DNA from 2 places in the Cellulosimicrobium sp. 4261 genome. Region 1 is predicted to be linked to the other one. Evidence: riboswitches for the same ligand, from Rfam matches in the RefSeq annotation. Region 1 holds a riboswitch; the other holds the start of a gene.
What was found. A riboswitch is a leader RNA that binds a small molecule or an ion and turns the genes downstream of it on or off. The one in region 1 is predicted to bind S-adenosylmethionine.

Region 1 (5,101 bases):
CCCGCGCCCCTGACGGTCCCGCTGCCGAGCACGGGGTCGGTGTCGTTCTCGAGCGCATGACGACACCGACCCCGTGCTCGACGCCGCGCAGGCTCGTGGTCGACGCGCCGGCCGGTCAGGACATGCGGGCGAGCAGCCCGTCGCGGACGGTCGGCCACTCGTCACGGAGGATGGAGAAGTAGGCGGTGTCCTGGCGGGAGCCGTCGGGCGCCACGCGGTGGCTGCGCAGCACGCCCTCGGGCACCGCGCCCAGGCGCCGGATCGCCCCGAGGGACCGGCTGTTGCGGGCGTCGGCGCGGAGCGCGACGCGCGCGACCCCGAGGTCCTCGAACGCGTGCCGCAGCAGGAGGTACTTGCACGCCGGGTTGGTCGTCCCGCCCCACCACTCGCGCGCGTAGAACGTGGACCCGAGCTCCACCCGGCCCTGGGACGGCACCCACTCGTAGAGCGACGTCGAGCCGCGGACCGCGGCGTCGGCGGCCTCGCCGTCCGCACCCGGAGCACCGGGAGCGCCGGGAGCGCCCAGGACCGCGAACGCGAGCCGGCCCGGCGCGGCGACCGCGTCGCGCACGTAGCCCTCCATCGCCTCCGCGCCGCGCGGCACGGCGCTGGACATGCCCGCCCAGATGCCGTCGTCGACGAGGGCGCCGAGCGCGGGCGCGTGGGTCGCGGCGAGCGGTTCGAGACGGACGCCGAAGCCTTCGAGGACGGTGTCGTGCTGCACCCGCACATCCCACTACACCGCCCGTGCTCCGACGGCGTGCGAGCCCGGCCGACCGTGGTTACGGTCGAGAGGTACCGACGAGAGGAGCACCCATGGGACTCGGAGACAAGGCCAAGCACGCCGCTGAAGAGGCGGGTGGCAAGCTCAAGGAAGGCGCGGGCAAGCTCACGGACAACGAGCGGCTCGAGGCCGAGGGCCAGGGCGACCAGGCCAAGGCCAACGTCAAGCAGGCGGGCGACGACGTCAAGGACGCGTTCGACCGCTGAGATGCTCCACCGTTCGACCACGAGGGCTCCGCTACGGCGGGGCCCTCGTGGCGTCTCCGGGACCGTGCGCTCGCGGCGATCAGGCGGAACGCTCAGGGCAGGACCGCCCGGGCGGGGTGGGTCAGGACGCGGCGAGCGGCCGGACGTCCGCCGGCGCCGCCGGCGCGAGCACCGGGACGACGCGCGGGGCGGTGATCCGCGCGAGGAGGCCCACCTCGACCCCGGGCCACTCGGGCGCGAGGATCGAGAAGAGCACGGAGTCGGCGCGCGTCCCGTCGGGCGCGGTGCGGTGGCCGCGCATCACGCCCTCCTCGTGGGCGCCGAGACGGCGCATGGCGCCGAGCGAGCGCTCGTTGCGCGTGTCGACGCGGAAGCCGACCCGGTGCACGTCCCACGTCTCGAACGCGTGGCGCAGCAGGAGCCACTTCGTCACGGGGTTGACGAGGCTCCCCCACGTGGAGCGCGCGTAGAACGTGCGGCCCACCTCGACGCGGCGGTCGACGAGCGACAGGTCGCGGAACGCCGTGCTGCCGAGCACAGCGCCGGGCGCGCCGTCGGGGTCGACGGCGCGCACGACGAAGCCCGTGAGGTCGGGGGCCGCGCGCGTCGCGGCCACGAGATCGGCCATCCCCGCGACCCCGTAGGGCAGGGGGATGCTCATGCCAGACCACATCGCCTCGTCGACGAGGCCGGCCAGCGTCTCAGCGTGCTCCAGGGCCAGCGGTTCCAGGCGGAAACCGTGCCCCGAGAGGACGACGTCGTGCAGCACAGCGCATATCAGAGCACACGCGGAACACCGCGCCAAGAGGGTCCGGCGACGCGGTGGACAACGCTCGGCGACGGCCCGGTGAACGGGCTCCCCCGTCGGTCGCCGACGCCGGTCAGACGGCCGGTCCGCAGCCCGCGGCGTCGGCGAGGAAGCCCGCCGCGGCGGTCGCGAAGAGACCCTCCAGGCCGGACCCCGCGGGGACCGGGCGGGGGTCGTCCACGACGGCCCAGCAGCCGTCGACGACCTCGTACCGGGTCGCCGGGCCCTGCTCGACGTACGCGCGCACGGCCTCGACGAGGCGCACGACGTCCGCGCCCGTCGTCCCGACGCCCACCGAGGCGCGGATCGCGCCCGCGTCGTAACCGAGGCGCGCGAGCAGCGGGTGCGCGCAGAACCGCCCGTCGCGCACGCCGATGCCGTGCTCGGCCGAGAGGTAGGCGGCGACGAGGCCCGGATCGTGGCCCTCGACGGCGAACGTCACGACGCCGACCGGGTCGACGGCGTCGTCCCAGACGCGCACGACCCGGACACCGGGGACGGCCTCGAGGCCCGCGACGAGGGCCGTGCGCAGCGCCGCCTCGTGCGCGTGCAGGTCGGCCGGGTCGAGCGCGGCGAGCGCGTCGCACGCCGCCGCGAGCGCCGCGGCGCCCACCACGTTCGGCGAGCCGGCCTCGTGGCGCGCGGGCGCCGTCTGCCACTGGGTCCCGGTCACCGCGACGTGACGCACGGCGCCGCCGCCCGCGAGGTAGGGCGTGCCCGCGTCGAGCCAGTCACGACGCCCGACGAGCGCGCCCGCGCCGAACGGCGCGTAGGTCTTGTGCCCCGAGAAGGCGACGTAGTCGGCGCCCGACGCGGCGAGCGAGAACCCGCGGTGCGGGACGAGCTGGGCGCCGTCGAGCACGACGCGCGCGCCGGCGTCGTGCGCGGCGCGGACGACCTCGGTGATCGGCAGGGACTCGCCCGTGACGTTGGACGCGCCGGTCACGGCGACGAGCGCGTACGGGAAGCGCGCGAGCTCGGTGCGCAGGCCCGAGAGCGTCTCCGCGACGGACGCGCCGCCCGCGAGGACCGTCGCGCCGCCCGTGCGCTGCCACGGCAGCAGGTTCGCGTGGTGCTCGACGTCGAGGACGAGCACGCGCCCGGGCGTGCCGTCCGCGGTCGCCGGGACGCAGCCCGCGAGCAGGTTGAGCGAGTCGGTCGTGTTGCGCGTGACGACCGTGACGTCGTCCTCGCGCGCGCCGACGAACGCGCCGATCGTGCGCCGCGACGCCTCGTAGAGCGCCGTGGAGACCTGCGACAGGTAGCCCGCGCCGCGGTGCACGCTCGCGTAGAGCGGCAGCACCTCGGTCACGCGGTCGGCCACCGAGCGCAGCGCCGGGGCCGACGCCGCGACGTCGAGGTTCGCGTACGGGACGCTGCGGCCGTCGACGAGCGGGACGAGCGTGTCCCCGCCGACGACGGGCAGGAGCGCGGGCGCGTCGGCGAGCGCCGTGAGGTCAGGGGCCGGGGCGTCGGTGGGACACGAGACGTCCGCGAGAGCAGTCATGGCACAGTCCTCCAGGGTCGTCCGGGGAGAACCTCCCCGCGCTTGCCACCCGCCGGTCGGCGTGCGGCCTGGTCGTCACCCGGGGCACCCCGCCGCGAGAGGAGGGTTGCCGGCCAGCAAACCGGGGTTTCGCGCTGGCACTCATGACCTGTCGACCAGGATGTCCGTGAGCACCGCAGCGTGTCAACCGGTGGTCACGGCGTCTCGGATGGCGGGACGTGGCATGCAACGCCGGGGGCTGCGGCCGGGGCCGCGCGGCGTCGGGCACCCCCGCCCCGACGCCGGTCCCCGAGACGGGCGTTCCGCGCGTCGGACGCGTGGCGTACGATCCGAGCCAACCATCCGGAGCGGCCGAGTGACGTGGCACGTCGACGCCGCAGCAACCCCCCGGACCGCCTCGGCGGCCGGGCGCAGGGTGCTACTGCCACGATCGATGGAGGAGGACTCTCATGAGCGACCAGTCCCAGCAGGCGCCGGCAGCGGGGTCGGCGCTGCCCGACGCACGACCCGCCGTCGGCTACGCCGGCGACCTCACCCCGCAGCAGGCGTGGGACCTGCTCGCGCACGACGAGCGCGCCGTGCTCGTGGACGTCCGCACCGAGGGCGAGTGGCGCACCATCGGCGTGCCCGACGCCGCGGACCTCGGCCGCGACGTCGTGTTCGACGAGTGGGTGACCCCGGCGGGCCCCAACCCGCGGTTCCTGGACCAGCTCGTCGAGTCGGGCCTGACGCCCGGCGACGAGCGTCCCGTCGTGTTCCTGTGCCGCTCGGGCCAGCGGTCGATCGGCGCGGCGCGCGCGGCCACGGCCGCCGGGCTCGGGCCGTCGTACAACGTGCTCGAGGGCTTCGAGGGGGCCCAGGGATTCTCGGGCCTGCGGGACGTCGAAGGCTGGAAGGTCCGCGGGCTGCCCACCACGACGTTCGACGAGGCCGCCCGGTGAGCGCGGCCGTGCCCGGGAGCGTGCCCGGCGGCTCCGGCCGCAAGCCCCTGCCCGCGAGCGCCCGCCCCGCGACGCTCGCCGTGCGCGGCGGTCACGCGCGCACCGAGTTCCAGGAGACGTCCGAGGCGCTGTTCCTCACCCAGGGCTACACGTACGACCGCGCGGCGGACGCCGAGGCCGCGTTCCAGGGAGAGCTCGACCGGTTCGTCTACTCGCGCTACGGCAACCCCACCGTGCACACGTTCGAGGAGCGTCTGCGCCTCCTGGAGGGCGCGGAGGCGTGCTACGCGACGGCGTCCGGCATGTCTGCCGTGTTCACGGCGCTCGCGGCGCTGGTGCGGTCCGGGTCGCGCATCGTCGCGGCGCGCGCGCTCTTCGGGTCGAGCCTCGTCATCTTCGACGAGATCTTCGCGAAGTGGGGCGTGCGGACGGACTACGTCGACGGTCACGTGCTGTCGCAGTGGGAGGAGGCGCTGTCCACCCCCGCGGACGTCGTCTTCTTCGAGACGCCGTCCAACCCCATGCAGGACATCGTCGACGCGCGGCGCGTGAGCGAGCTCGCGCACGCTGCGGGCGCGGTCGTCGTGCTCGACAACGTGTTCGCGACCCCGCTGCTGCAGCGGCCGCTCGAGCTCGGGGCCGACGTCGTCGTCTACTCGGCGACCAAGCACATCGACGGGCAGGGCCGCGTGCTCGGCGGCGCGATCCTCGGGACCGAGGAGTTCGTCACCGGCCCGGTGCAGACGTTCATCCGCAACACCGGGCCGTCGCTCTCGGCGTTCAACGCGTGGGTGCTGCTCAAGGGCCTCGAGACGCTGCCCGTGCGCGTCGCCGCGCAGAACGCCGCCGCGGCGC
Region 2 (5,101 bases), on a different contig from region 1:
AGTCGCCGCGCGCGAAGTCCGCGTCGGTCAGCGCGGCCGCGCGCTCCCGCACCGCGGGCACGACGACGCCGCTCGCCTCCGCGCGCGACGCCACCGCCGCACGGGACGCCTCGATCTCCTCCGCGACGGCGTCGCGACCCTCCGTGAGGGCCCGGGCGAGCGTCGCGACCTCGCCGACCTTCTGGTCCGCGAACGCGAGCCAGTCGCGCAGGCGCGGGTCGAGCGTCGTGCCCGACGCGGTGCCGGGCTCGGCGAACGTCTCGTCCTCCACGTCGTGCGGCACGTGCAGCAGCGACGTCGACGTGCCGACGGCGACCGCGCCCAGGTGCGCTCCGGTCGGGTACTGCTCGATCAGATCGAGCTTCGCGGCGAGGTCCGCCCGCCACACGTTGTGCCCGTCGATCACGCCGAGGACGAGGGTCTTCGTCCCGAGCCCCTGGGGCAGGCCGTCGGGAAGGTCGGCTGCGACGCCGTCGAGCGCGATCGCCTCGATGTCCGTGTCCGACAGGACGGCCAGGAAGTCGTGATACCGGCCGTCGGGTCCAGGCGAGGTCTCCAGCCGACCGTACGGCGCCGCGACGAGGATGGCGGGCCGCACGTCCTCTGCCGAGCCGGGGATCTCTCCCGACCCGGAGGTCTCCGTGGGGAGCGGGCCCGGGTTCGGCACCGGGCGGAGGTCGGTCGCGAGCGCGCGGTATGCCCTCTCGACCGCTTCGGTGAGCTCCTCGGCGTTCGCCGGGTCGGTGACGAGGATCGGCTCGTCGAGCTGCACCCACGGCGCGCCGGTCGCGGCGAGCGCACGCAGCAGGTCGGCGTAGGCGGCGACGACGTCGTCCAGACGATCGAGCGGCGAGTACCCGGCGGGCGCGTCGTCCGCGGCCTTGGACAGCGCGAGGAACGTCACCGGCCCGACGACGACGGGCCGCGTCACCACACCGGCCTCCTTCGCCTCGACGAACTCGCGCACGACGCGGTCGTCGACGAACCGGATCGGGGTGTCCGGGCCGATCTCGGGCACGAGGTAGTGGTAGTTCGTGTCGAACCACTTGGTCATCTCGAGCGGGGCGTCGTCCCCCTGGCCGCGCGCCACGGTGAAGTAGCCCGCGAGGTCGAGGCGGCCCGCGTCGTCGACCAGCGACGCGAACCGCGACGGCACGGCACCGAGGGACGCGGCGACGTCGAGCACCTGGTCGTAGTAGGAGAACGTGCCGGGGACGGACGCGTCGTCGGCGCCGAGGCCGAGCTCGACGAGGCGGCGCACGGTCGCGAGGCGCAGCCCGCGGGCCGTGGCCTCGAGCTCCTCGGCCGACGTCTTGCCGGCCCAGAACGCCTCGACGGCCTTCTTCAGCTCGCGGCGGCGCCCGATGCGCGGGTAGCCGAGCACGGTCCCGGCGGGGAATCCGACCGGGTTCTGGGTAGGGGAGGGTACGGAAGTGGCCATGATCGAAACCTCTTGCTGGTCCGGAGGACCGGTCAGACGGGCGCGCCGTGCGTGGCGGCGCTCGTCGGGGGCAGGGAGGTGCCGGTGACCCACGGCCCGCTGGCCAGGTCCGGGACGAGCGGGGCGGCGGCGGCGCTGGCGCCGCCCCCGGTCCCGCCCGACCCGCCGCCGAGGTGGACACCCTCGAGCAGGTCAAGAGCGGCGCGGTGCTTGTTGAACGTGTACACGTGCAGACCGGGCGTGCCCGCGTCGAGGACGCGCTGCGCGAGGTCGACCGAGTACGCGATCCCGTAGGCGTGCTGCGCCTCCGGGTCGGGCAGGGCGTCGAGCGCGTCCAGCAGGTGCTGGGGCGCGCGCACGCCCGTGAGCTCCTCGACGCGACGGAGCCGCGCGGGCTCCGTCGTGGGCAGCAGCCCGGCGAGGATGGGGATCGTCACGCCGGCCGCACGGGCCTCGGCGACGAAGTCGGTGTACGACGACGCGTCGTAGAAGAGCTGCGTGATCGCGAAGCTCGCGCCGGCCTGCTGCTTCTGCCACAGGCGGCGCACCTCCTGGGTGCGGGTCGTGCCGGCGGCGGGATTGCCGTCGCAGAACGTCGCGACGGCGATCGTCAGCGGCCGGGCCGCGCCGCGCAGCGCGACGGCCGGGTCGGACGCGCAGCGCGACGCCTCGACCTCGCGCAGCAGGGCGACGAGCTCGGTCGACGACCGGACGCCGTCGGGCGCGGGCTGCCAGTCCGGCTGGTCGCGCGGCGGGTCGCCCCGCAGCGCGAGGAAGCTCCGCACGCCCTCGTCGAGGAAGTCGGTGATGACCGACTCCACGTCCTCGCGCGACGCCCCGACGCACGTGAGGTGCGCGATCGGCAGCACGGGCGTGCCCTGGAGCAGACGTCCGACGACCTGGCGCGCGGTCGCGCGGTCGGTGCCCGCGGCGCCGTACGTCACGGACACGAAGTCGGGGTGCGTCGCGACGAGACGGCGTGCCGTCTCCCAGAACTTCGGGGCCGCGTCCGGTCGGCGCGGGGGCATGAGCTCGAACGACACCGTCGGCCGCGGACGGCCCGGACGGTGCGCGAAGGATGCCTCTGAGGTCATGCGTCACTCCATCGACCCTGGCGTTAGCACCTTTGTCCTCGGGAGGCTTCCGTCGGCGGGTTGCTGCGGTGTCGTCGAGCCAGGACTCTCGACCGCTCTGGATGGTTGCCACGATCCTACGACCCATCCGACATGCGGTCGAGAGCGCCCGCCAGGTGAGATGCGGAGGGTCGTCGGCGCTCCCGGTGCGACGAGTCTCAGGCCCTCCGGCGTTCGGGCACGTGCAGACGGCGGAGGAACCGGTCGGTGCGCAGCGGCGGGCCGCGCCGGTCGAGGAGCGACACGACGACGACGGTCGCCGTCGCGAGCGGGATGGTCCACGCGGCGGGCTGGGCGAGCAGGGCGCGCACGACGCCGGGGACGCCGTCGGCCGTGTCGCCGGACGGGCTCCCGTACCCCGCGGCGACGAGCGCGGACGACGCGAGCAGCGCCGTCGCGCACAGGACGGCGCCCACGACCATGCCCGCCACCGCGCCGCGCGCGGTGAGGCCGCGCCACCACACGCCGAGCAGGATCACGGGGGACAGGGCCGACGCCGCGAAGACGAACACCGTCCCGACGCTCGTCACGAGGCCCTGCGGGATGGTGACGAGCGCGAACGCGAGCGGGATGAGCGTGCACGCGACCGCCGACCAGCGGAAGGACCGCACGGTGCCGCCGAACAGGTCCTGGCTCACGACGCCCGCCAGCGCGACCACGAGCCCCGACGACGTCCCGAGGAACGCGGCGAACGCCCCGGCGACGACGAGCGCGGCGAGGAGCTCGCCGCCGAGCCCGGGCACGAGGCGGGTCGGCAGCGCGAGGACGACGGTGTCCGCCACCCCGGGCGCCGCGAGGTCGGGCGCGACGACCCGCGCCACGAGCCCGAGCGTGCTCGACACCATGTAGAACACGCTGATCATGACGAGCACGACGACGGTCGTGCGGCGGGCCGAGCCGCCGTCGGGCGAGGTGTAGAAGCGCACGAGGACGTGCGGCAGGCCGGTCGTGCCGAGCAGGAGGGCGAGCAGGAGCGAGACGGTGGCGTACGCGTCGAGGCCGCCCGGCCCGGCCTCGTGGGGGAACACGGCGGCGGGGTCGAACGTGACGACGGCGCCGCCGGGCTCGAACGCCCCGCCGAGCGCCATGAGCACGACGACGAGCGGCACCGCGAGGGCGGTGAGCTTGACCCAGAACTGGAACGCCTGGACGAACGTGATGGAGCGCATCCCGCCCGCGGCGACGACGGCGCTCACCACGACCGCGATCCCCACCGAGCCGACCCACGGCGGCACCGGGGCCACGCTCGTGATGACGAGCGCCGCCCCGTGGAGCTGCGGGACCACGTAGAGCCACCCGATGACGAGCACGAGCACGCTCGTCACGCGGCGCGCGACCACGGAGTCGAGCCGGGCGTGCACGAAGTCGGGGATCGTGTACGCGCCGCTGCGCCGCAGGGGGCCCGCGACGAACAGCAGGACGAGCAGGTAGCCCGCCGCGTACCCGACGGGGAACCAGAACGCCTCCGCGCCGGACAGCAGCACGAGGCCCGAGAGCCCGAGGAACGTGCCCGCGGACAGGTACTCGCCGCTGATCGCCGACGCGTTCCAGACCGGCCGCACGGTGCGCGACGCGACGAAGAAGTCGCTCGTGGTGCGCGAGATCCGCAGGCCGTAGAACCCGATGAGCCCGGTCGCGAGCAGGAGCAGCGCGATCGCGACGAGGGGCAGCGCGCTGGTCACGGCGCACCGCCGTCGTCGGGGCCGGGCTCGTCGGGCGTCACTCCCTCGGCGAGCGCGCGGTACCGGCGCTCGTTGCGCGCCGCCGCGACCGCGAAGACGACCGCGAACGCGACGATCACGGGGTAGAAGCCGTACGCGTGCACGAGCCACGGCAGCGGCACGCCGAGCACCACGACGTCGTCCAGCGCGGGCACGCCGCTCATCGTCACCGTGAGCAGCGTGACGACGGCGAGGAACGACGCCACGCACGCCAGCCCGAGCCGGAGCTGGGCCCGGACGAGCCCGCGCGTGTACGCGGTCGCGGCGTCGTCGGGCTCGCCGGCCCGCGCCGTGCCCGACGCCGCGCCGCCCCGCGGGGCGGTGCCCTCGCCGGGGCTCGGGCCCGCGGGGACGTCCGTGGACCGGACGCGCACGCGCGCGTCGCGGCGCGGGTCGGTGCCCGTCACGGCGCACCCCGGTGCGGCCCGAGGAGCGCCTCGCGGACCGCGGGCACCATGCGGCGGCTCACCGGGACCTCGTGCCCGGCGACGACGAGCGCGGGCTGCGCCCCGCCGAACCGCGCCGCGGTCACGGCCGCGCGGTCCACGAGGTACGACCGGTGCACGCGCAGGAACCCCGCGGGCGCCCACCGCTCCTCGAGGTCGGAGAGCGGCTCGCGCACGAGGAACTGCTCGGTGTCCGTCACGAGCCGGGAGTAGTCGCCCTGCGCCTGCACCCACCGCACCGCGCTGCGCCGGACGAGCCGCGTCGTCGTGCCGACCGTCACGACGAGCGTCTCGTCGGCCGGTGCGGCGCCTCCCGCCGGGCCACCGGCCGCGGGCGAGGGAGCGGCGGCGCTGGCGGGC

Region 2: another riboswitch for S-adenosylmethionine. It lies ahead of ABIE39_RS14235 (methylenetetrahydrofolate reductase); the one in region 1 lies ahead of ABIE39_RS00955 (aminotransferase class V-fold PLP-dependent enzyme).

The regions. Positions count from the first base shown of each region.
Region 1 covers NZ_JBEPOQ010000001.1:204,012-209,112, forward strand. Annotated here, with positions in the region: gene ABIE39_RS00935 (MaoC/PaaZ C-terminal domain-containing protein) at 1-13, shown strand, start outside; gene ABIE39_RS00940 (GNAT family N-acetyltransferase) at 116-724, opposite strand; gene ABIE39_RS00945 (CsbD family protein) at 817-990, shown strand; gene ABIE39_RS00950 (GNAT family N-acetyltransferase) at 1,112-1,759, opposite strand; gene ABIE39_RS00955 (aminotransferase class V-fold PLP-dependent enzyme) at 1,872-3,305, opposite strand; SAM riboswitch class IV at 3,339-3,454, opposite strand; gene ABIE39_RS00960 (rhodanese-like domain-containing protein) at 3,755-4,246, shown strand; gene ABIE39_RS00965 (O-succinylhomoserine sulfhydrylase) at 4,243-5,101, shown strand, end outside.
Region 2 covers NZ_JBEPOQ010000011.1:95,801-100,901, reverse strand. Annotated here, with positions in the region: gene metE (5-methyltetrahydropteroyltriglutamate--homocysteine S-methyltransferase) at 1-1,441, opposite strand, end outside; gene ABIE39_RS14235 (methylenetetrahydrofolate reductase) at 1,474-2,535, opposite strand; SAM riboswitch class I at 2,541-2,643, opposite strand; gene ABIE39_RS14230 (sodium:solute symporter family transporter) at 2,733-4,256, opposite strand; gene ABIE39_RS14225 (heavy metal transporter) at 4,253-4,702, opposite strand; gene ABIE39_RS14220 (LytR/AlgR family response regulator transcription factor) at 4,699-5,101, opposite strand, start outside.